DNA from 3 places in the Chryseobacterium sp. X308 genome. Region 3 is predicted to be linked to each of the others. Evidence: riboswitches for the same ligand, from Rfam matches in the RefSeq annotation. Region 3 holds a riboswitch; each other region holds the start of a gene.

Region 1 (8,262 bases), on a different contig from region 3:
AACATTGAAGTCTGCAAAGATTGTGAATTTCGGTACATTTGCACTGATTGCAGAGCTTACACCGAACAAACAAGTTTTAACAAAGAAGGACTTGATACTTCCAAACCCTTAAAATGTGGCTACAATCCTTATACTGGTGAATGGGAAGAATGGAGTACAAACCCTCTGAAACAAAAAGCAATTGAGTCTTACGGAATGCAGGTTTTTCTCAAAAAATAAAAATTACCATTATTGTTCTGCAAATTAAACATTCAACAATATTAAATGCTATTGCTGATAAATAAAAACCCTGCAACTCATATGAATTACAGGGCTTATTTTTGAGAATACAGTCTTTTAACTTAAAATATCACATGGCGCAACACAGATCACCCATGGACATCTTTTGATTCCCGGAGGTGGGCAGCATGCTTCAGAGCAGCTTGTCGCTCCGCCATTAATATTCCTCAACTGGTCTCTTGAAATTTTTTTTAAATTTTTCATAGTCAAGTAATTGCATTAAACCTAAAACTAAGGCTGGTTTCCACCACCACATCCGTCGTAAGGCATGCACTGCCACTTACCATCGATTAAGCATAGCTGACCGCCTCTGCAGTCAATTCCTCCCTTAATTGTTTTCAATTCTTTTCTTTCGATTTTCTTTAAATTTTTCATAATAAATTGTACGTTTAGTTCAATTCGAAATTAATAAAATTTTATCAACTATGGTAGAATTATTGTAAAGTTTTTATTTTTTAGTTGCTTAATCGTAGAATGATTGAAGTTTATTTTATGTAATGAAGTAAAATGTTTTTTGGGGATAAGTTTAAACCAATCCTTAAACTATTCCTCCCATTTCCATAAAATCTTGTCCTGTGACAAGTCCGTTTTCCGATCGGGTTGGTACCTTTGACTTAAAATTAATCCACCAAATCTGATAATATTATGAAAAGTTTATTCAAATTCTCTGCAGTATTGCTCTTTATTATTATCCTTGCCACCTCTCCGGTATATGGACAAAAAATAAAACCTTCTGAAAGCGGTTATGCGCCTGCCAACGGAATCAAAGTGTACTATGAAGTTTATGGTAAAGGAAAGCCTGTTGTGCTGTTACATGGCGCTTTCATGACGATTGATTTGAACTGGGGTGAATTGATCCCGGAATTGTCCAAAAACAGAAAAGTAATAGCCATCGAATTACAGGGACACGGACACACGCCTTTTTCAGAAAGGAAATTATCACATGCTATTTTAGCCAGTGATGTTACAAAGGTAATGGACTATCTGAAAATTGACAAAGCAGATGTGGCAGGCTACAGCTTTGGAGGTGAAGTGGCCTATAAGCTGGCTATTCAAAGTCCGGAAAGACTGAACAAACTGGTTATCATTTCATCAACCTATAAAACTAACGGGTGGCTGCCCGAAGTAAATAAAGCTCTTGAAGGAATGAAACCTGAACTCTTTACAAACAGCCCTATGCATACTGCCTATAATGCTGTAGCACCTGATAAAACAAAATGGAAACCATTTCTGGAGCAGATGATGGCTTCTGCCGGGCAGCCTTTTGACCTGGGTGATGATAATATCTCTAAAATTCCTGTGCCTGTCTTAATCATAGCTGGTGATAATGACGGATTGGATAAAACAGAACTTTCAAAAACCTATAAATTATTGGGAGGTGATGTTTTTGCAGATATGGGCGAATTACCAAAATCCCAGCTGGCTATCGCTCCGGGACAAACTCATGTGAGCCTGATGATGCAGACGGCAATGATTCTGAATTATCTTAATGGTTTTTTGAAATAATAGAATGCCATCAAAGAATTGAAATCTGTTTATAAAGTTCAAAATCTATACTATGAATACAAAATTTGAGGCAGGAATTAATATCGCTATCAAAATTCCCAAAAATAAATATGAAAAAACAGTTGCCTTCTACAGAGAAATTCTAAAATTAGAAGTGGAGGAAAGGTCCATTAATAATCCTACTGTTTCCAGGACTCACGAAGTAAAATTCGGGAATAATATTATTTGGCTGGATTGTGTTGATAACTATACCCATTCTGAAACATGGCTGCAGCTTACCGTTCCCGATGTAGAAGCTGCTACACAATATCTGCTGTCAAACGGTGTGGAAACCTGTGACGAAATAGAAGAGCTTCCTGAAAATATGCACTGGATTACCGATCCTGCCGGTATCGTGTTCAATTTACAGGAAAGAAAATAGCCAAAAACAGAAATACAATGTAAAAAATTGCTTAAAAGGGGGCTTTAACCAAAATTTTAATACCTTTAGCCATCAAATCATTACAATTTAAAATATTTTTATGCAGACGAGACCATTTCATTTCATTGTCACCATCTTTTTTCTGGTATTAAGTGCAACTGCATTTTCACAGAAAACAGCCGCGTTAGGTTCTTTACTGGACAAAAACTCAGAATTCATATTCCCACAGACTCCGGATAAAATTTCAAAAGCATTGAACGTAAAAACTGGTTTTTATGAAGATGCCAACGAAGAAAAATATGCAAAATGGCCCATGAAAACAGGATTGGAGCTTTATTGCAGCCTGGGAAAAGACAATAGTATCAATGAGATGTTTTTTGTGACTTCAGACAATAAACCTGTCATCGTGGAAGGACTTCCTTTTGGTCTTGTTCTGAATAAAAGTACATTACAGGACAGTAAAACGAAGTTCGGTAAGTACAATGCCAAAATACAAAAATCGGGAGCAGACAGTGAATTTCCTGGAGGTTCAAAACTGGTTTTTAAAAAAGGGAAACATTATACAACATTGCTTTTCGACAGTAAGAACCTGTTAAAATCAATAGGTTTAACAACAGAACTAATGGATCCCGCAGCCAATTGAGTACTGAAAAAATTATATAATTATAGTATCCGTCATTATTGACGGATTTTTTTATCCTCAGACGGCGTTAACTTTAAAAGAAAATCTATATCGTCAGTCCATGGTTATTTTTTACCTCAGCCATCACAAACGTACTGTGCGTGCTGCCGATAGAATCTACGGATCCCAGCTTGTTAAATACAAAATCCTGATAATGCTTCATATCCCGAACCTGAACTTTCAGAAGGAAATCAAAATCTCCGGAAATATTATAGCATTCGGCAACTTCTTCAATTTCTAAAATTTCTTTTACAAAATCATACCCCACGGACCGGTCGTGAATTTTAAGTTTGATCTGGCAGAACACCGTAAATCCGCGGTTCAGTTTTTCAGCATCAAGAACTGCTGCATATCTTTTAACAAAACCTTCCTGTTCAAGCCTTTTTACCCTTTCAAAAACCGGTGAAGTAGAAAGGTTCACTTCTTTAGCAAGTTCTTTAACGGTGAGTTTGGCGTTGTTCTGAAGCAGCCTGAGCAGCTGTACATCCTTATCATCGAGTTGTTCCACAGAATATTATTCTTTTAAATGATTAAAACAGTCAAATATAAAGAATTATATGCTTTTATTTTTACTTTATGAAGTTTAATTTGCTTAATTATTTGTTTTCAATTGTGGTTTTATTCTGTATTACTAATTTTACACAAAATTAAAAACTTTTACTGACAACCTTTGTTAAAGGTAAAAGTACAGTTCTTTACAGATACTTCATCAAACAGGAAAGGTTTTACTTAACGTAGATTAATAGGGAATCGTGTGCAAATCACGAGCTGTCGCGCAACTGTAAGTAACCCACCAAAAGTTTCTGTCCTTGCAGATCCACTGCCAAAAGCGGGAAGGATGACAGAAACTGTTACAAGTCAGGAGACCTGCCTTTACTGAATTGACAATGCTTTCGCGGGCTGAAGCTTTGGGTCATACAGATGGTATATCAAATTTTGTATTTTCTTCTGAAGGGAAATACACTGTCTGCTATGTCACTATTTTCCTGAAACTTTTTCCGCAAAACATAACGAAGCATTTTAAAGGACTTCCCAATAAGTTTAATTAAAAAGTTTAAAAAAATGCAAACTCACATTCTTGGCTATCCGCGTATTGGTAGCAAAAGAGAACTCAAAAAAGCCTGCGAGCAGTACTGGTCAGGTAAAATCCTTTTGGAAGAACTTCTGAACACCGGAAGAACTCTCTGCAGTCAAAACTGGAATATCCAGAAAGAAGCAGGAATAGATCTTATCCCATGTAATGATTTTTCATATTATGATCAGGTATTGGATATGAGTCTTGTCGTAGGTGCCATTCCAACACGGTACCATGAAGTGGTGCTTAAAAAAAACAATACTGAATTGGACCTTTATTTTGCCATGGCAAGAGGCTATCAGAAAGACGGATTGGATATCACTGCCATGGAAATGACCAAGTGGTTCGATACCAACTATCACTACATCGTTCCGGAATTTTATAAAAATCAACAGTTTAAGCTCAGTTCAGATAAGATTTTCAATGAATTTGCAGGAGCAAAACAAGCTGGAATCAATGCGAAACCGGTGATTATCGGGCTGGTTTCTTATCTGTTATTAGGAAAAGAAAAAGAAGAAGGATTTGATAAACTGGATCTGGCCGGAAGTCTTCTTCCTGTTTATATAGAGATTTTAGCCAAACTTCAGGAACAGGGTGCAGAATGGATTCAGTTTGATGAACCTTTCCTGGCATTGGATTTAACAGAGAAAGCCAAAGAAACTTACCGTTATGTGTATGCCGAAATCAGAAAACGTTTCCCGAAACTGAAATTTATTGTGGCTTCCTATTTTGACGGGTTAAAAGACAATACTTCACTTGCCGTTTCACTTCCTGTCAATACATTGCATGTTGATCTGGTTAGAAATCCTGAACAGCTGGATGGTATTCTGAATAGCATTCCTGAAGGTGTAAGCCTTTCGTTAGGACTGGTTGACGGTAGAAATATCTGGAAAAATGATTACGAAAAGTCGCTGTCTTTTATTAGTAAAGCTGTTGAAAAATTAGGATCTGAAAGGATTTTCATTGCACCATCATGTTCATTGCTTCATTCACCTTGTGACCTGGATTTTGAAACCAGTCTTAACCCGGAAATTAAAAACTGGCTGGCTTTTGCCAAACAAAAAGTGGCAGAAGTTGTAACGCTTAAAGAACTGGCTTCCGGAACGGAAAATGAACAGATTTTTGAAGCATTTGAAGAAAATAAAAAAGCAATTGAGAGTAGAAGAACTTCTTCTCTTATCCATAATGATCAGGTAAAACAAAGAGCCAGTGCTGTTACTGAAAAAGATGCTCAGAGAATAAACACCTTCAAAATCCGTAAAAAAGAGCAACAGGAAGTATTGCAGCTTCCTTTGTTCCCAACCACTACGATCGGATCATTCCCGCAAACCGCAGAAGTGAGAAGCTGGAGAGCAAAATTTAAAAAAGGAGAACTGACAGCAGAACAATATGATACCTTACTGAAAGAGGAAACGCAAAGAACAATCCGCTGGCAGGAAGACATCGGAATTGATGTATTGGTTCACGGAGAATTTGAGCGAAATGACATGGTGGAATATTTCGGAGAACAGCTGGAAGGATTTGTATTCACTAAAAACGGTTGGGTACAAAGCTACGGAAGCCGTTGTGTGAAACCTCCTGTGATCTTCGGTGATGTTTCCCGTCCAACACCGATGACGGTGTACTGGTCTCAATATGCCCAATCTCAGACTGAAAAATGGGTAAAAGGAATGTTAACAGGTCCGGTTACCATTTTACAGTGGTCTTTTGTACGTGATGATCAGCCTCGTTCAGAAACGTGTAAGCAGATTGCCTTAGCTATTCGTGACGAGGTTGTGGACCTGGAAAAAGCAGGAATCAGAATTATTCAGATTGATGAGCCTGCCATCAGAGAAGGTCTTCCATTAAGAAAAGCAGATTGGCAGAACTATTTGAAATGGGCCGTAGAAGCTTTCAGAATTTCAGCAAGCGGAGTAGAAGATGCTACCCAGATCCATACACATATGTGCTATTCCGAATTCAATGATATTATTGAAAATATTGCCGATATGGATGCCGATGTGATTACGATAGAATGTTCCCGTTCTCAGATGGAGCTGCTGAATGCTTTTGCAGATTTCAAATATCCAAATGAAATTGGTCCGGGAGTATATGATATCCATTCTCCAAGAGTACCATCGAAAGAAGAAATGACTGAACTGCTGAGAAAGGCTCAGAATGTCATTCCTGCTAATCAGCTTTGGGTAAATCCTGATTGCGGACTGAAGACAAGACACTGGGAAGAAACCGAAAAAGCTTTAATTGCAATGGTGGCTGCTGCCAAAGAAGCTTCAGTAGAATATGCACTTTAGAAAACTTTTACAATAATTAGATTCAATAATTCAGATCGTGTTATGATTTTCATGGCACGATCTGTTATTTTTAAACTATTAAAATTTTTGAAGAATAAAGTAGTTGAAAATCGTTCTGATAGGATCTTAATGGTTCAAAATCTAAGTTATTTTGCCTGTAAAGCACTTGGCGGATAGCCGAATTGTTTTTTAAAGGCAAATGAGAAATGGGATAAATTTTCAAATCCAAGATCTAAATAAATATCAGAAACGGACTTTCCTTTTTGGCTTAGCAGAAAATGGGCTTCCTTTAATCTTCGAAGCTGAAGCCATTGTCTTGGCGGAATTCCGAATATCTTTTGAAAATCCCTTTTAAATGCAGACAGACTTCTCCCCGTTAAATAAGCAAAACGTTCTACATTGACATTGAAGTGAAAGTTTTTATTCATAAAAGCTTCAATATCTATTTTATAAGGCTCGGAAAAATCAAACAAAATATCCTTAAGACCGGGATCGTAATTCAACAGTAAGAGGAGAGCTTCTTTTTGTTTAAGTCTCAGTATTTCTTCAGAAGCAGGAAGATCTTCATACGCTAATAATGAGTACATAAAAGAATGTAATGCCTTTTGCTCCGGTTTTATATAGGCCTGGACATTGTCCTTTTTTTCTGCCTGATATCCATATTCTCGGCTGAAATCATGAAGCATGGCATCGTCAAAATAGATGGATATGGTTCTGATTTCCCCGTTTTTGGGTGGATATTTTGCAAATTTTAATAAATGGTTTTTTCTGGCAGAATAGAGTTCTCCTTCTTTAAATATCGTTTTTGTGATGCCGTCATTAAGTTCCATTTCCCCGGAAAGTACCAGGCCGAGGCTGTGAATTCGTGCAAATTGTTCTCCTTCCCTGAATTCTGAAAAATGACAGGAATAATTGATGGGAAAAGGAATATTATTTTCGCTCATAGCTCAGAAAGTTGTTTCTTGATCAATTCTTATTCAAACTTACAAAACTTTTCAGGATCATAGAATCTCCACAGCAAAGTAATCCTGAGAATATTTTGCTGTGAAGAAGATCCTACTAGGCCAGAATCGTTTTGGGTTCCAGGTAAGCTTCCAGTCCGAATACACCATATTCACGCCCGATACCGCTTTGTTTGAAACCTCCGAAAGGTGCATAAGGATCGTGGGCAAACCCATTAATGCAGATTCTTCCGGCATCAATCTGTGCAGCTACACGTTCCGCATGTTCATGATTATCAGAACTGATATAAGCAGCAAGACCATAAGTGGTGTCATTGGCAATGGCAATTGCTTCTTCCTCATCAGCATAAGGAATAATAGACAATACAGGTCCGAAAATTTCCTCTTGCGCAATACGCATATCATTACGGACATTGGTAAAGATGGTCGCTTTTACAAAATTACCGCTTTCAAGACCTTCCGGTTTTCCTTCACCACCTGCAAGCAGAACGGCTCCTTCTTCCTGTCCCAGACGGATATAACTTTGTACTCTTTCAAATTGTTTTGTACTCACCATAGGCCCTACAAGAGTATCTTCTTCAGCAGGATTTCCTACTTTTACCTGACCGGCTGCTTTTTTAGCAAGTTCATTTACCTCCTCCAGTCTGTTTTGCGGAACCAATAATCGGGTAGGGGCGATGCAGGCCTGACCATTATTCATATAAGCCCCGAAAACAGCCATAGGAATTGCTTTTTCAAAATCGGCATCTTCAAGAATAATATTAGGAGACTTTCCTCCAAGTTCCAGGGTTACCCTTTTCATGGTGTCTACAGCTCCTTTGGCAATTGCTTTTCCTGTAAGTGTAGATCCGGTGAAAGAGATTTTTGCGATATCTGGATGATGTGTAATTTCATTTCCAACTACATTTCCTAATCCGTTAACAATATTGAAAATTCCTTCCGGAAGGCCGGCTTCGTGGAAACATTCAGTAAGCAGTTGGGTTTGTACTGCACTCATTTCACTGGGTTTGATGACGGCTGTACATCCGGCAGCAATGGCTGTAGCA
Region 2 (8,262 bases), on a different contig from region 3:
TTGCCTGAAAGCTGGATATTCCCAACATAAAAGAGAATACAAAAAGTAGTTTTTTGGTCATGTTTATTAGTTTTAAAATTTTCTTGAAAAATAGGGTGTTTTTTCGAATATAGCTCATACTTTCTCCATATAGCATTGTATTTTTTAATATTTTTGACAATAAAGTGTAAAACACACAGAAACTCTATGCTTTAATATATGTTCAAAAGTATTTCTACTCTCTGGATTTTTTATAAAAAAATAATAATTCCCACCTTGATATTTTCTTTATTAGCTTCTTGTTTATCCTCTTTCAATATTGAGAACTTTGGATTGAGTTTTCTTTTAATATCTCCTGTCCTTCATTATTTTATATATGAACTCAGGTTTAAAAACGAATATTACTTTTATGCCAATTTAGGGTTTTCCAGAAGTTTCCTTTGGGGATTCACAGTATCTGTCTGTGTGATTATCAAAATAATAACAGGAATTTTATGAGTAAGCTTCATATTGACAGCATAACCAAGTCTTTTAAAGATAATAATATCCTGCGGGATATTTATTTAGGATGTGAAACCGGAAAGATTATTGGAATTCTGGGCAGAAATGGTGCCGGAAAATCAACATTATTAAAAATTATTTTTGGAACTGTCAGTAGTGATACCCAGTTTATAAGATACAATGACAAAGTTCTGAAAAGCATTTCCGATAGAAAAAACAGAATTGCTTACCTGCCACAGGATATTTTCTTACCGAAGTACAATACCATTAAAACCTTAATTCCTCTTTTTTGCAATAAGAAAAATACAGATCTATTATTGACTTCAGATCTGATCCGTCCTTTTTTGTCAGAAAAACCTAAAAATCTTTCCCGAGGTGAACAGAGAGTCATTGAAGCTTTAATGACAATTTATTCTGAAGCTGATTTTGTTTTACTGGACGAACCTTTCCATAGCCTTTCTCCGAAAATTTCTGCAGCATTGAAAGCTGCAATCATTGAACAGTCTGCGTATAAGGGATTCATTATTTCTGATCATAATTATCAGGAAGTTCTTGATATTTCACACCAAATATTTCTTCTGCGTGAAGGCTATCTGAAACAAATACAAGATTTAAAAGAACTGCAACGGTATAATTATCTTCCGAAAAGCATTTAATTTATATATTTGAGGGATCAAAAAAATTTCATGATGACTTTCATAAACAAAGCATTCTATTTATCTGCTTTCAGTATCTTATCTGTTGTCTTTGTAAAAGGACAGACTAAAGTTCCTTTTGGAGTGGTAAAAGCTGAGGAAGGATATGCCAACGTACGCGTACATAAAGACGACTACCGAAAAATTGTAGATAAGATCCGTATGCGCAAAGGTGATGTATTTGTTTATGTAAAGCCGGCTCCGGGAGAAACGGAATGGATCTGGATCAAATATCCCGAAAAACAGGATGACGACAAACCTTTTGTGCGTTATGAAACTCTGGATAAAGAAGGAATGGTGAATAAAGGACGTATTGCCTATGTGGACCAGCTTCCCGCCTATACTCCATCCAAATCTAAAAACGGAAGATCTTTGATTTTTACCGACAATTCCGATCCTAAAATCCCTACTGCCCAAAGAAGCAAAGTAGTGATTGATATTTACCCTTCCAATGCAGGTTACCGTAAAAAGGAAAAAGATGCAGATGGAAAAATTCTTACGATTGATAAAGTAAAACCATGGGGAATTGGTAATGACCTTCCTGAAGGAATGACCGAAATCAAATCCATCAGAGTGCAGCAGCCCGGAAGAGGCTCTGTTTTTGTAAGGGAAGCCATCAAAAACATGTTCCAGCCTACCATGGATTTTGAGAACATCGGGGTAACTTCTCTCGACAATGATAATATTTTCCTTTATATGATCAATGGTTCAGGGGAAAACAGATATACAACACTCTGGACAATTAAGAAGGGAAGAGTAATCAGTCAGATTATTTATCATAATCCGGAATAAATTCATTATTTTTGCATTCGAAAAGTTTTTACGCTTATTCATCACAGAAATTGGTTCTGCATCACTGCAGATTAAAAGGGAACCGTGTGAAAATCACGGACTGTCGCGCAACTGTAAAGTAACTGAAGTCTTTATCAAAGATCCACTGTGCGAGGCATGGGAAGGAGATAAATGATGTTACAAGTCAGGAGACCTGCCTTTTTCTTAAACATGTAACTTTCGCGATTTGAAGTTGTATTGATCTGATGGATTGTTTCAGGAATTCTATAAGTTCCTGTCATTATTCTGTTGTTTTAGTATCCTTTCATTTCGCTTTAATTAATAATGATATATGACTACAGAAGAAAGAATTGAAGCATCCGAAACCAGAATCTTTAAAGCGGTTTTCCCAAACACAACCAATCATTACGATACCCTTTTTGGAGGTACTGCCATGCAGCTGATGGACGAAGTAGCTTTTATCACCGCAACCCGTTTTGCCAGAAAAAGAGTGGTAACCGTGAGCAGTGATAAGATCGATTTCAAAAAACCTATTCCTGCCGGAACTATTGTGGAACTGATCGGGAAAGTTTCCTACGTGGGAAAAACCAGTATGAAGGTTAATGTTGAAATTTACACTGAACAGATGTACTCCTATGAAAGAGAAAAAGCTATTGTAGGTGATTTTACTTTTGTAGCCATCGACGAATTCAAGAAACCAATCCAGATACTATAAATTATAAAGCTTCGGGCGGCCTTTGGCCGCCCGAAGCTTTAAATATTTTCATTGACATTATTTCAATACCTTTTCTGTTTCCAGACTTCTGTTCAATAAAAGTTCAAAAGCCTCTCCCATTTCGTCTGATGCTCTGCTGATTGCATTTTCAAGCATATTCCGGATCTGTCTTTCCGTCACTCCGGCTTCTGTCCAGCTCTTTCCTGTAGTATGGGAATTTAAAATAAACGGCATAATTCTATCGATTCCACAGGCAAAAATAGCATCCGGTGTTTTCTCTTCCTCAAACTCCAGCCACAGGTTAAAAAATTCTGTACGTAAAGGCTCATCCAGAATTCCAAAGATCTTTTGGGCTGAAGCTTTCTCTCTTTCAAACTTTCCGACCATAGCTTTTTCATCAAAAATAAAAGTGTCTCCGGCTTCTATTTCCACAAGATCATGAATGGAAAGCATTCTTATCACTCTTAGCAAATCAATATCAGCTCGGTTTTTAGCATATGGATAAAGGATCTGGGCAAGAATAATGATCTGCCAGGAATGTTCAGCCGTATTCTCTCTTCGGGAATCGTCTGCATTATAATTTCTTCGTTGTACATTTTTAAGCGCATCTACTGCCAGAATAAAATCTATCTCTTTCTGAATTTTCATCTTACTTTTTATTTCTGTTATATTGATCTGACGGATATACCTTTGTTCTGGTAATCCATTTATTATTGATCTTTTCTTTCGTTATGACCTTTACCTGATCCTCATTGGTCATATCCTCCTCTTTTTCCAGCACTCTCTCCAGCCCTTTGTTCGGAATAACGGCATATTCTGTTGTAAAAATCCTGCAACAACCGGACTTACCGTAGGAAATAAGACGCTTTCGTTTGGCGTCTGTTTCAAAAAAATCAAAACCGTTTGAGCCCAGATCTGTAAGTTCTTCACTTTTTACAAATGCCATTCTTGTAGTATTGAATACATAAACATCATAAGAAGCCGAACTGTAATTTCCCATATTTCCGTTTCTTATCGCTACATCTTCGGTGCCGTCAAAATTAAAATCATCTACAATTACACTACGCTGATCCTTTGAAAGCGGAATCAATTTCCCGCGAACCAGTTTTTGGCCTTGTTCCGCATATACAACAAGATCATCAGAAACAAAAGTCTGTACTTTGCTGTTTTTATGGTCAAACAGTTCCACCGTTCCTTTTCCTCCACATCGGTCATCGTAACAGTTTTCTGTCTGAATGACTGCATCATAGTTCTTTGATACATTTTTAATTTCAAACTGATACTGCCCGAAACAGAGCGGTCCCAAAAGAAATACTGATAAGTGCCTGTACTTATTTAAAATATTCATGGTAATAGGAATGATTTGGATGTTTTTTTATTTCTAACAAAAATACGAATCATAATACCGATCTCAAAATCCACGTTCTCATTATCTGCCAGAATTTCCCTTTCCATAAAACAGTATTCACAGATAAGAAGCTTTCTCCCGCTATCCGCTCATACTCCTCGCGCCTGCCTAAAGCCGTGGCTGCTGTGGGGTAACCGCTGCTATCGGGGCTATGATATGAGTAATCAGTAATGGGTAATGAGTAATAATTAATAAAAGTTCATTTTTTTCTCTTCATTTCTCTCAATCTCATTAAAAAAATTTAAACTTTTCAGCCATTTTCAACCAAAATTCATTTTACTTAAAAATCATGATAAAAATTATTCATCTGATTATCAGTATTTTAAATTATTTATTTTAAAAGTTTCACTACTTTGTATTGCATAATACCATTTTATTTACATATCTTTGTAATGTAAAATTGGAATAGGCTCAGCTAGCTAGGGGCATTTTTCTAAAAATATAACTAATTAACAAAACTTATCAAAGATGAATACCGAAAATACCAAAGCGCAAATGCGAAAAGGAATTCTGGAATTCTGTATTCTAAGTCTCATCAATAACCGCGAAATGTATGTTTCTGATCTTATTGATGAACTGAAAAAAGGAAAACTGGATGTAGTGGAAGGGACCCTCTACCCTCTTCTTACAAGACTTAAAAACGGAGAATTTCTCTCTTACAGATGGGAAGAATCTACCGGAGGACCACCCAGAAAATATTATCAGATCACAGAAAAAGGAAAACTTTTCCTGGATGAACTTCTCAATACATGGAATGAACTGACAGCCTCAGTAAACCAAATCACCCAACAAAATTAAAAAACAAAGCTATGAACAAGACACTCTCAATAGGACTCGCAGGTTTTTCTTTTACCATAGAAGAACACGCATATATAAAGCTCAGCGATTACCTGAACGCACTGAGAAGCTCTCTGGATGCTTCTGAGGCTGATGAAGTAATGCATGACATAGAAATAAGAATGGTGGAAATTTTCAAAGATTCTTTAGGAAAACGTGAAGTGATCAACGATACCGATGTAGAAAGGGTAATCGCACAGATCGGAAGCCCTGAAAAAATCGAAGAGCAGGAAGAAGCGTATTATTCTGAAAAAACATCTGCCAGAAACTATAATTCAGGAACTCATTATACCGATAAAAAGCAGCTGTTCCGTGATCCCGAAAAACAAAAAGTTGCCGGAGTCTGCGCAGGCTTAGCTCAGTACGTAGGAATGGATATTACTACCATGAGAGCAATCTGGCTGGGAATCTTCGTATTAGGAATTTTTACAGCAGCCATTTCTTCTTCATTAATAGGTCTTCTATATGTAATCCTTTGGATCGTACTTCCAAAAGCTGAAACAGCAGCAGATTTCCTGAAAATGCAGGGAAAGCCTATGAACTTCGACAATCTTAAGAATGAGTCTAATAAATTGGTACAGTTTGCCAATGAATCTACTCAGAGGGTCGGAGAAATCTATAACGAAAACAAGCCGTACATCAACAATGCAGGAAGCGGAATCTGGAATGTATTTAAGTATATTGTAGGAGGATTCTTTGTATTGATGGCTGTAAGCAGCATTATCGGAGTGTTTGTATTATTTGCCCTTTTCGCAATGGACACAGACTTCCCGGGAGCTAATGAGATCAGATTCTATATGGATGATCAGGGATTGGATAAAGTACTGGCTGCGATGATGGTGATCGGAAGTTTAATTCCGGCAATCCTTTTCAGCTTGTTAAGTATCAAAATATTCTCTCCGAAAACAAAACTGAGAAATATCGGATGGGTTGTAGGAGGTTTATTCCTTCTTCTGATCGGTCTTGGAACTTACTTCGGTATCAGCATGGCTAAGAAAGATATGATCTACAGAGGAAGTAAGGAAGATGTAGAAAATGTTGCCATCAATACTACTTCAGATACAGTGTATGTAGATGTAAAACAGATCAACATTCCTCAAAGCTTCAAAGCGTATGACAATGATATTTATTCTGATAAAAAATCAGTGTATGAAGAAGATTATATTTCTGTAGATGTAACCAGAAAACCGGACATCAAAACACCGTATCTGATCATCAAAAAAGAAGGAAAAGGGTATAACTTCCCTATCCAGCTTACAGTTCCTGTAGAAGTGGTCAACAATAAAGTATTACTTCCGAACTACATCAAGTATCCATATGAGCACAGATTCAGAGATTACAGCCTTGATTATGAACTTGTAGTTCCTCAGAAAATGGTGGTTATATCGATGAAAAAAGACCGTATCAACATGGACGGAGACTTAGACGGAGACGGAATCAATGATAATGATCAGGACAGTGATGAAGACAACAACGGTGTCAGAATCGAAAAAAATAAAATCACGGTAAACGGTTCCAGCATTGAGTACAACTCTGATGACAAAGACAGCATCATTGTAAACGGTAAAAAAGTTCCGAACAACCAGGCAAAGAAAGTTATTGATTCTGCAGTGTCCAATATTAAAAAATCAAATAAAGATATGGACATCAAAATCAAAGACGGAAAAAACGAAATTTCCATACAAACTAAATAATTAACTTCAGAGAGTGGTAGAAGGTGTGGGTGGATGGCAACCGTTTGAAATTCACACCCTTCTTCTCTCAGAAAAGTGAAAATAAAGCTCCATTTAGTTTCTTATGTGAAAAAAAAGTTTTAATTTCGTAAAGCTAAAATTTAATAACCAACCAATCAAAAACGCAGCCTTATCATGATACAATTTGCAATGGAATTCGTAATGAAAATCGTAGATTTAATTAGCGGTTTGTTTTAAGAGCGATAATATTTCAATATATTTGTAAAGTATAACCAAAGTTTGGTTATACTTTTTTGTTTTTAATCCGGGAAATCTATGAAAAAGCTATTAGGCAAAGCAATGTTAAAATTATTAGGTTGGAAGGTCGTCCTGCAGGGTGATGTCAACAACCTGAACAGGTGTATCCTTGTGGTTGCACCACATACCCATAATATGGAGTACATTTTAGGAAATTTCGCCTATTGGTCCTTGGAAAAACCTTTAAAAATTATCATCAAAGATGCGCACACCAAAGCCTGGTATGGAAGTATCGTAAAAGGACTTGGAGGTATAGGAATCGACAGAAGCCAGAAAAACGACCTTGTGAATTTCGTGGCCAACCAGTTTGCAAAGGAAGATTTCAGTCTTGTTATTACTCCGGAAGGAACCAGAAGCTGGGTACCGAAATGGAGAAAAGGATTCTATCACATGGCTTTGGCAGCAAAAGTTCCTATCGTTCTGGCAGCAGGAGATTTTAAAAGAAAAATTGTGTATCTGGGTTACACCATTCCTTATGAAAGAATAGCCTCAGTACCTTTTTCAGAAATCATGCAGGAAATCCAGGACTATTATGTAAAAAATGACATTGTTCCAAAAGTTCCGGCCAACTGGAATCCCAATATTATGGGAACCGAGCTGGAAGCTAGAAGCTAGAAGCTAGAAGCTAGAAGCTAGAAGCTAGAAGCTAGAAGCTAGAAGCAAAATTAATCATCATTTATCAACTATTAAAATGAAAGGTCAGACAAAAGAAGAAATATTAGCATTCATCAATAACTGGGGAGACGTAACTCTTGCTAAAACACTTGAAATCAAATTCATCGATATTGATCTGGAAAATGAAACCCTTACAGCCACAATGCCTGTTCTCCCAAGAACCCACCAGCCGTTTGGCATCATGCATGGAGGAGCCAGCTGCGTTTTAGCGGAAACATTAGGGTCAAGCCTGTCTAATATTTTTATCGATGGTGAAAAATATTATGGAGTGGGAACCAACATCAACTCCAATCATTTAAGAAGTAAAAAAGATGGTATTGTAACCGCTACCGCACGTTTTATCAGAAAAGGCAAAACCATGCATGTCTCTGAAATTGAAATCCGTGATGAAAAAGGCGTTTTGATTAATCATACTACAATGACGAATAATATTATTCACAGATAAGTTGCAGCAACATAAAAAATAAAGAGCTTAAATTAAATTTAAGCTCTTTTTATTTTGACATCTTTAAGACTAGTAATACCTTTGTAAAAAGGAAAATCACAACGGGAATTTCTATGTATTTCCATGATGATTTTTCAAAATCTTTCATAACTCATGATTTATTTCAAACTTCCTTTTGACGAGAGACTCCTGTCTGCTGATGAAAATAATACAAAAAATGCTGT
Region 3 (8,262 bases):
AATAGAATCGTTGATACTCCAAGTAACCGATCCTGATGCATTGGTAGGAATACTCAAAACCTTTAAACGCTCAATGGTATAGGAATCATCAAGGCCGTTAAAGGTAAATTCGTCTTCATCATCATGTTTACAGGCAATTGCTCCTAAAAGGAAAAAGGATAAAAGCCCGGTTTTTAAATAAGTAAAGGTATTTCTGTTCATGTCTTAAGGTTGGTTATTTGTATAAAAAAGCGAAGTGGGCAGGGATATTTCCGCCTTCCGTTTTCCATTTAAAGTGTCCGTTTTTATCAAAGCAATACACAAATCCCATGGATACATAATTTCTGGCATCTGTCATGTAGATATCTTCTGTGATTGGGTTTACGGCAATGCCGTAAGGGGTTTTAATGGCATCTTCATATTCTTTGTCAAAAATTCTGTTGGCGATGATCTGTTCTGTTTTTACATCAATGATTCCAAATGTCTTTTTATAGCTGTGGGTATTGTAGTTGAATTCATTGCCGTAGAAATAGAGTTTATCATTCACGATTGTCATTTCACTCACGGAGAGATGGAAATTTTTCTTAACTGTTCCTGTAGCTGCATCTATTAAATAAAGACTGGAAGGAACATTATAATAATCTCCTCTTGAGGTTACATAGAGATCACCGTAATTATCTTTTTTAATGTGATGAAGATTGATGGCAACATTTATTTTTTTAAGTTCTGTAAAAGTATTCAGGTCGATTACGGAGACTGTATTATCATAATCGGGAGCCTTATATCCTCCGGAATTGGCAACAAATAAGGTATTTCCCACAATTTCCATTTCTTCGGGCTGATATCCTACCACTACCTCACGCTGGATGGAAAGAGAAGTCGTATCAATTTCCACTACTTTCCCTTTCGGGGCTTTCGGGTTAATCGCTACAGGTCCGGCATAGCTGCTGGCATAAGCTTTTCCGTTTTTGAAAGCAAGGTACCGACAGTTTTGTAATGGAATAGAAGTAATACGTTTGGCCGTTTTGGCATCCAGCACTTCAATTTTATTGGAAACATTGACTACGATATAAAGTTTGCTTCCGTAAACTTTGATATCATTTCCCACATCTCCCAACTCTTTTACGACATTGGGATTGATTTCTGCGTAGATATTCCGGTAATAGGTTCCTTTGGTGTAATCAAAAAAATCAAGGGTACATTTATTGCTTCCCATGTTTCCTTCATTCAGCATGTAAAAGCCTTTTATTGCTGTGTTTTCTGAAGGAAGTCCTTCCACCACTTCCTGACGGACAATAATTTCATCTGTACGGCATGAGGTAAGAAAAGCTAATACCAGAAATAAAAAATAAAAGTTTAGTTTTCTCATAGGGTAAAGTTTAGAATAAGTTTAAAATTTCTTCCGGGCATCGGATAATTGAGGACCACATCATAGTACTGATTGAAAATATTATTTATCTCAAGGCTTATTTTAAACTGATGATTCGCCCAGTTGAATTTTTTCTGAACAGACAAATCGTGCGTATACCAGGGCTGCACATAATTGTATTGAATGTTATCCTGGTTCACGTCATATCTTTCTCCTACGTACATTGCACTGTAATTGAAACTCCAGTCTTTATAATCTGCCATCAGACTGAACGATCCGCTATTCCATGGGGTATAAGGAATCTGATTGCGGTAAAAAGTATCTTCAGGATCACTCATATCTCTTGCACTTTGATAAGTGTAGGAAAGCAACGGTCTAAGAGTAACTTTTCCCAATTGAAGTTCTGTCTGCACATTCACATCTGCACCAATGATTTCAACCAATCCAAGGTTCATCATCAGCCATCGGAACATGCTTCCGTTCGGAGCTGCCACAATTTTATCCTGTACTTTGTTGTAGTAACCGTCTACTTTAGCATAAAATGTTTTAAAGAGACGGTTGTTATAATTCTTCTGATAGGTAAATCCTACATCATATTGATTGGTGAATTCCGGTTTCAGATAGGTATTTCCGATATTGGTATAATACAAATCATTGAAGGTCGGAAGTCTGAAAATTCTTTTATAGAAAGCTCTTAGAGTAAGCTCCGGAATTTTTTCCGGCTGATAGCTCATAAACACCGCAGGTGTCCACTCTCTGGCATCTCCCGGTCTTTTATTTTTTCTTACTTCTTCAAATGTAAAGGTTCCTAAAAGGCTTCCCAAAATTTTGAATCTGTTCCACTGATACGTTGTTGCCAATGCTACCAATGTAGTATATCTTGTAGGATAAGAAAAATTATCCAGATTGGCATCCAGATTATTATACTGAAAATCACCGCTCAGGCTGACATCCCAATTGGGTGTAATTGAATAAATATTGGAAGAGGAAAGATAAAGTTCCCTTTGGATGTAGGTATTATCGGTATAAATAATAGACTGCGAACGAACCGTATCCATAAAATGGGTATAATCGTAGGCAAATTTTGCTTTCAGCTGCGTTTCAAATTTCGGGAACAGTTTTTTTCTCAGATTAGCCTGTACAAAATAATTTTCATCTGAAAGTCTCGCTCCTCTTCCTCCGAAACGTCCATTCACAATAGGTGCCGGCATTCCGCGGTTTGAAATATAACCGTAGCCACGGATATTCCAGCTTCCGTTATTTAAAGTTCCGTTGAAAGAAGTTTCAAAACGTTTTGCCCGAATATCTGAATCCTGTCTTTTGGCAATGGTATCATAGGCTTGCTGTCCATCAGGATATTTCTTAGCATATCTAAATCTGTAAATTCCGTCACTCTGCATAAATTCGCCACTGAAACTGGCAGAAACCCTGTCTGAAATTTTCTGCTCCAGCCGGAATGACGGATTGAAGAGGTCTATGGAAGCACTTTTGGCTCTTATCACAAGATTGGTTTTTCTTGTTCCTTTAAACACAGGAGTTTTAGGCTGTAAATAAATAGATCCTGAAGAACCGAAATCTTTTGCAGGTTGAAAAATTTCACTTTTCTGTCCGTTGTATAATGAAATTTCTTCCAGATCATCCAGAGAATACCTTCCCAGATCCACAAGGCCGTTTTGGGCATTTCCTAATTGAATTCCATCATAAAAAACCCCTACATGCTGGCTTCCCATACTTCGGATATTGATGGTTTTCAAACCACCCAATCCGCCGTAATCTTTAATCTGCACACCCGAAAAATACCGCAGCGCATCTGCTACAGAATGACTGTTTAATCTTTCCAGCTGCTCTCCCTGCAGGGTTTGTGCAGGAATAATTTCTTTAAAATTCTTTTTATAAAGATTGATCCCTTTAATGGTCTCTTCCTGAAGACTGTCTTTTTTCTTAGTTTGGGAAAGCACAAGTTGAGATGTTAACACTAATATTGTGAAAACAACTTTATGAATTGCAGAAGTAGTTAGTTTTGGCGTCATTAGCTCATTTAGGATAATGAAGACGCTAATGGGTATAAGAATACAACGACAAAGCACAGCTGTTACTGCACAGAATCATTGATGTCCTAAGCTTTATTCCACGAAAGCGTCAAACGATTATTGTCTGGCAGGTCTTCTGACTTACTCCATTTTTGAAATCCTTCCCATTAAAAAACAGTGGATATATTCTTCAAAAACTTGGTGTGGAGCTTACAGCAGCGGGTCTGTCCCGGATTTTCACCGGATTCCCTTTTAAGAGCTTTTTACGGCTCACCAAATTCCGGCAAAGATAAATAATTATTCCTAATCCCCAACTAAAATCATGATTTATAAACAATTAAAGCTCCCGAAGGAGCTTTAACATGATTTCAACAAGGGTTTCTTTTTAAATTCCAATATTCAGAAAAATACTAAATCTTGATTGAGCTTCAATATCTCCTCCCGCCAGGCGCGTGTACATGGGAAGCATGACTTCACTTCCCAGGCTCAGCTTTTTATAAGAGGCTTCAAAACCTAATTTTCCGTACAAAGCACTTCCTGCAGTGTTCGGCAATGCTTCATCAAATTGTTTATTCTGAGCATAAACTTCTCCCTGCACTCCAGTTTTTACAGAAAAAATGGATTTTTCATTTCCAGCAACCTGATAAAAACCTGTTGCTGCATAGTTCCATTGGTTTCCAAAACGGTAATTTTTCTTATTCTCTGTTTTGACCGTATAGTCTGTATTGACCAATACGGCTACTTTATTTTTCTGAAACTTATAATTCAAAGCGGCCTGATAGTCCCAGCTGCCAGTTCCCAGCTGAAAGCTTGGGTTGACACCGGATGCTCCTTTTTCATCAAACTTCCCGAGTGGAATTTTCACGCCCAAACCTCCGCTCAGATGATGGAAATTATCTTTAGAGCTCATCAGCTGGTAAATTCCCATCAGGTTTAAATCTCCTATTCCATTGATTCTGATATCTCCCTGCATGGTTTTCTTTTCATGAAAATGGAATGGCAGACTCGCATAAACACTCAGTTTTTTAGTCAGAGGAATTTTCCCCCAAAGTTGCAGCGTATTGAAATACTGATCCTGGGTAAGGTCTTTTACAAACAAGTTCTCTTTAGCTTTGTAATGCTGCGCAAAATACTTAATTCCGACAAACTGTGGATTCAACAATGACTCAAAGCCGGAAGATCCGTTTCCTGCTGCACAGCCGCAAGCATCACAGTCATCATCAAAATTGAATCTGCTGAAAGTTTCCGGAGCAATATAAGCACTGTCTCTGATGATCTTTGCCTGATACTGACTAAACAGGATCAAACTTACTATCACTATAATCTTCTTCATGTTTCTATAAATTATTCTGCAAATTTTGGATTGGATATAAAACTTTTATCCGATAATGTTTTCAGGAATGCAATGATCGATTGTTTTTCCTGACTGTTCATGGCAATTCCTACATGACCGTTCTGTTTCAGGCGGGGATCAAGATTGGGATTATCTTCCACCTGATCTGAATAGAAATTGAGTACTGCTTCCAAAGTGTAAAACCTTCCGTCATGCATATAAGGCGCAGTATATTCAACATTTCTCAGACTTGGAACCCGGAATTTCATCCAGTCAACCTGATTAAGAGTAACCCTGTAACGTCCGGCATCTTTGAACTCTGTATTGTAATAGAGTCCTGTATTTCTGAAACTCTCATCGGTAAATAATTCGCCGCTGTGGCAAGAAGCACATTTCTGATTAAATAGTGCCATTCCCTTGGCTTCTGTGGAAGTCAGCTGCTCTTTTCCCTGTTTGAATCTGTCATATTTAGAATCTGCAGAGATTAAAGAAGCCATAAACTGCGACAATGCTTTCAGAATTCTTTCTCCGGTAATGGTTTCGTCTCCATAAGCTTCTCTGAATAGTTTTTTATATTTCTGATCATCTTTTATTTTCGAAATAGCTTCCGGTATAGAACTGTCCATTTCATTCACGTCAGTAATCGGGCTGATCGGCTGCTCATTCAGATTGTGAATCACTCCGTCCCACATATATCTTTTCAAAAAAGCCATATTCTGGATGGGCGGTGCATTCCTGATTCCGATTCTGTCGTCTACCCCGTGGCTTACCGTATGACCATGATGGGTAAAGGCATTTTCCTGGATATGACAGAAACCGCATGAAATGGTATTATTCCTTGAAAGTCTACCTTCATAGAATAATTTTCGTCCCAGCTCCACTCCATTTTTGGTCACCGGATTGATGGATTTGTCAAAAGTCATTTCCGGAAAATAAGAAGGAAACTGCAGGTTGTAGGCTTCGTCCTTTTCCAATGGCTGCATCACCTCATCAGAACATGAAATGAAGCTTAAGACCAATACAAGAAGAACGAGTATCGTTTTAAAAAAATTAATCATTGTGAACATGGTCTACTTTAAACATTTTTGTAAGATTATTGGTAACGTCTACCAGGTGCTGGTTGGACCCCATAAGCATATCATTGGATGTGGTAAGAGTCAGTGCCTTATCTCCGCTCAGAAATTGGTTCAGGTCTGCAAGAATGTGAACAGAAGGACGGATTTGTCCTGTTACTCTGGCTGTTGTTGGAAGATTCAATGTAATTTCGCGATAAAGATCCGGTGTATTGTTGGCAGCAGTATTTCCCATATTTCCTGTGTGATTCATGAATTCTTTAGAAGGAGAATCTGTACCGTATTTCCCTTCCAGTTTTGCAAATACATAACCGGCCGCCCATGACCAGGACATTCCCTTCTGCTTGGCTTTTGTCCAGAATTCAGCCTGCCCGTCCTGTCCCAGCAAATACGCTTTCTGGCTGACACCCAATCCAAATCTTATTTTTTTATAATTATTTTTCGGGATACCATCCAGATTAAGATAAACAATTCCGGCTACAGCATCTGCCTGATCTACGATAAAAGCTCCTTTGTCAGGATTATTTTCGTTGTATTTAAATTCGTTTCCGTTTTCGTCTATCAATGCGATATTACTGATGACGTATTTCAAAGCAGAAAAGTTATGTTTCTGTCCGTTAGCAGAAGTCTGAACCGTCTGATTTAGAACGATATCTCCCACATTGTTAAATCCATTTTCAAATTTGATCTGAAGTTTTCCAGGCGTAGTATCCTGTGGGTTCTCATCATCCCTGCTGCTTCCGCAGGCTGTAAAAGAGAATACAGTAAAGGCAATAAAGAATAGTGATAAAAATTGAGAAATTTTCATTGTTGATTTTTTAAGTTGAATTATAATTTTTGAATGCAAAAACATTCTTTTTTTACTCAAAAGGCACAAAAGTTTTACACTTAAGTTGATCAAGTGATAAATTTTATGCACAATAAGAACACTTAGCTTTTAATTTATCTAAGCTTTTGTGACTTTTGTGGTTAAATAGTGATCGTTCAACTTAAAAAACCGGTGGTTTGAAAATATGGGTAAGAAACAGAAAAGAATAGGCTGTTTCGTAGGTAAAATTGAAATTGAAAAGCGAAATTTTTCCAGTAGTGTTGATCTCTGTAGTCTCCGGCAGAATATAGGTATCAAGAATTTTCTGCCCAGAGTTTTTGAGTTTCTGAAAAGGTGAAGATTCTGAATCATTGGCTTTAGCGAGTTCTTTACTCAGGTAACATTTTCCGTTACAGTGAACCTCCGGCCTGGTTTTATTGATACAGAGAACTTTAACGATATAATCATAATTTACAGCATACTCTACCACGGGCACTAAAGGTCTTAGCACCATATAGAAGGTAAAAAGTATGCTGTACAATATTTTCATCAGATTATTTCCTGCTTATCGCTTCATCATATCTTCTGCTGATCTCTTTCCAGTTCGTAACATTCCAGATAGCGGTAAGATAATCTGCTCTTTTATTCTGATATTTTAAATAATAAGCATGCTCCCATACATCAATGCCGAAGATTGGAGTTCCTTTTTCTTCTACAACATCCATCAAAGGATTGTCCTGATTAGGAGTAGAGGAAACAAACAGTTTCCCATCTTTCCCTACAGAAAGCCAGGCCCATCCTGAACCAAAACGGTCTGCACCTGCCTTAGACATTTTTTCTTTAAAAGCATCCATACTTCCGAAAGTTTCATTGATGGCTTTTGCTAATTTTGCTGAAGGCTGTGTATTTTTCTGAGGAGTAAGAACCGTCCAGAACAGTTCGTGGTTGTAGTGCCCTCCTGCGTTATTTCTTACAGCAGCAGGCAATTTTGAAACATTGGAAAGAATCTGAAACAAAGTTTCTTTTTCCTGTGGAGTTCCAGCAATGGCTTTATTCAAGTTAGCAGCATATGCTGCACCGTGTTTTGAATAATGAATTTCCATCGTTTGGGCATCAATATTTCCTTCTAAAGCATTATAAGCATACGGCAAAGGTGTCTGCTTAAACTGGGCCAGTGCAAACTGAGCCGCAAAAACTGCACTTAAAGCAGCTATTTTCATAATCTTCATAACTTTTTTGTTTATGGTTGAACAATGTTTTCTTGTTAAGCGGGAGGATGGGTGATGGAAGCTGGAAGTAATTAATTTTATAGCCTAACTTTTTCAACTTCTATTTCCTTTTACAGCCATCTCAAAAAACTGCTAGAGTTTCATCGTCTGGAATAACTTCCAGCTTCAGACATCCGGCTTCCCTCCTTCCCTATTTCAATAATTTCTTAATATCCTCAATCAGAATTTCTCTGTCCGGGTGATATTTTCCCGTCAGCATGGGTGTTTTTCCTTCCGGATCTTCATAATTCAGTCCTGAATAATACAGAATGGGCATGTTCTCTTTGTTGTATCTGCAGCGGATATTTCCCTCCTGATCTACCAATGCAATCATTCCGCTGTGGTTCAGGCTTTCTCCTTCATCTTCTTTGTCACCTACGTAGATATTAAACTGATCAGCGA

The links. Region 3 has a riboswitch for cobalamin ahead of LIV57_RS00750 (TonB-dependent receptor plug domain-containing protein). Riboswitches for the same ligand answer to the same signal wherever they lie in the genome.
Region 1: linked by a shared signal. The riboswitch ahead of metE (5-methyltetrahydropteroyltriglutamate--homocysteine S-methyltransferase) and the one ahead of LIV57_RS00750 (TonB-dependent receptor plug domain-containing protein) in region 3 are both predicted to bind cobalamin.
Region 2: linked by a shared signal. The riboswitch ahead of LIV57_RS13100 (acyl-CoA thioesterase) and the one ahead of LIV57_RS00750 (TonB-dependent receptor plug domain-containing protein) in region 3 are both predicted to bind cobalamin.

The regions. Positions count from the first base shown of each region.
Region 1 is NZ_JAJFZH010000002.1:136,158-144,419, reverse strand. It holds gene gwsS (grasp-with-spasm system SPASM domain peptide maturase) at 1-219, shown strand, start outside; gene LIV57_RS03705 (bacteriocin-like protein) at 337-483, opposite strand; gene LIV57_RS22960 (bacteriocin-like protein) at 511-654, opposite strand; gene LIV57_RS03700 (alpha/beta fold hydrolase) at 925-1,785, shown strand; gene LIV57_RS03695 (VOC family protein) at 1,838-2,206, shown strand; gene LIV57_RS03690 (hypothetical protein) at 2,307-2,849, shown strand; gene LIV57_RS03685 (Lrp/AsnC family transcriptional regulator) at 2,935-3,396, opposite strand; cobalamin riboswitch at 3,592-3,778, shown strand; gene metE (5-methyltetrahydropteroyltriglutamate--homocysteine S-methyltransferase) at 3,951-6,254, shown strand; gene LIV57_RS03675 (helix-turn-helix domain-containing protein) at 6,401-7,198, opposite strand; gene LIV57_RS03670 (aldehyde dehydrogenase family protein) at 7,314-8,262, opposite strand, start outside.
Region 2 is NZ_JAJFZH010000011.1:8,072-16,333, forward strand. It holds gene LIV57_RS13085 (GEVED domain-containing protein) at 1-61, opposite strand, end outside; gene LIV57_RS13090 (ATP-binding cassette domain-containing protein) at 474-1,136, shown strand; gene LIV57_RS13095 (hypothetical protein) at 1,167-1,967, shown strand; cobalamin riboswitch at 2,002-2,183, shown strand; gene LIV57_RS13100 (acyl-CoA thioesterase) at 2,299-2,682, shown strand; gene LIV57_RS13105 (HD domain-containing protein) at 2,740-3,330, opposite strand; gene LIV57_RS13110 (XAC2610-related protein) at 3,332-4,030, opposite strand; gene LIV57_RS13115 (PadR family transcriptional regulator) at 4,559-4,888, shown strand; gene LIV57_RS13120 (PspC domain-containing protein) at 4,900-6,621, shown strand; gene LIV57_RS13125 (1-acyl-sn-glycerol-3-phosphate acyltransferase) at 6,937-7,533, shown strand; gene LIV57_RS13130 (PaaI family thioesterase) at 7,610-8,038, shown strand; gene LIV57_RS13135 (chorismate-binding protein) at 8,192-8,262, shown strand, end outside.
Region 3 is NZ_JAJFZH010000001.1:143,194-151,455, forward strand. It holds gene LIV57_RS00740 (cell surface protein) at 1-201, opposite strand, end outside; gene LIV57_RS00745 (YncE family protein) at 215-1,348, opposite strand; gene LIV57_RS00750 (TonB-dependent receptor plug domain-containing protein) at 1,345-3,378, opposite strand; cobalamin riboswitch at 3,487-3,671, opposite strand; gene LIV57_RS00755 (transporter) at 3,764-4,711, opposite strand; gene LIV57_RS00760 (cytochrome-c peroxidase) at 4,723-5,769, opposite strand; gene LIV57_RS00765 (MbnP family protein) at 5,762-6,592, opposite strand; gene LIV57_RS00770 (hypothetical protein) at 6,774-7,142, opposite strand; gene LIV57_RS00775 (superoxide dismutase) at 7,147-7,821, opposite strand; gene LIV57_RS00780 (SCO family protein) at 8,012-8,262, opposite strand, start outside.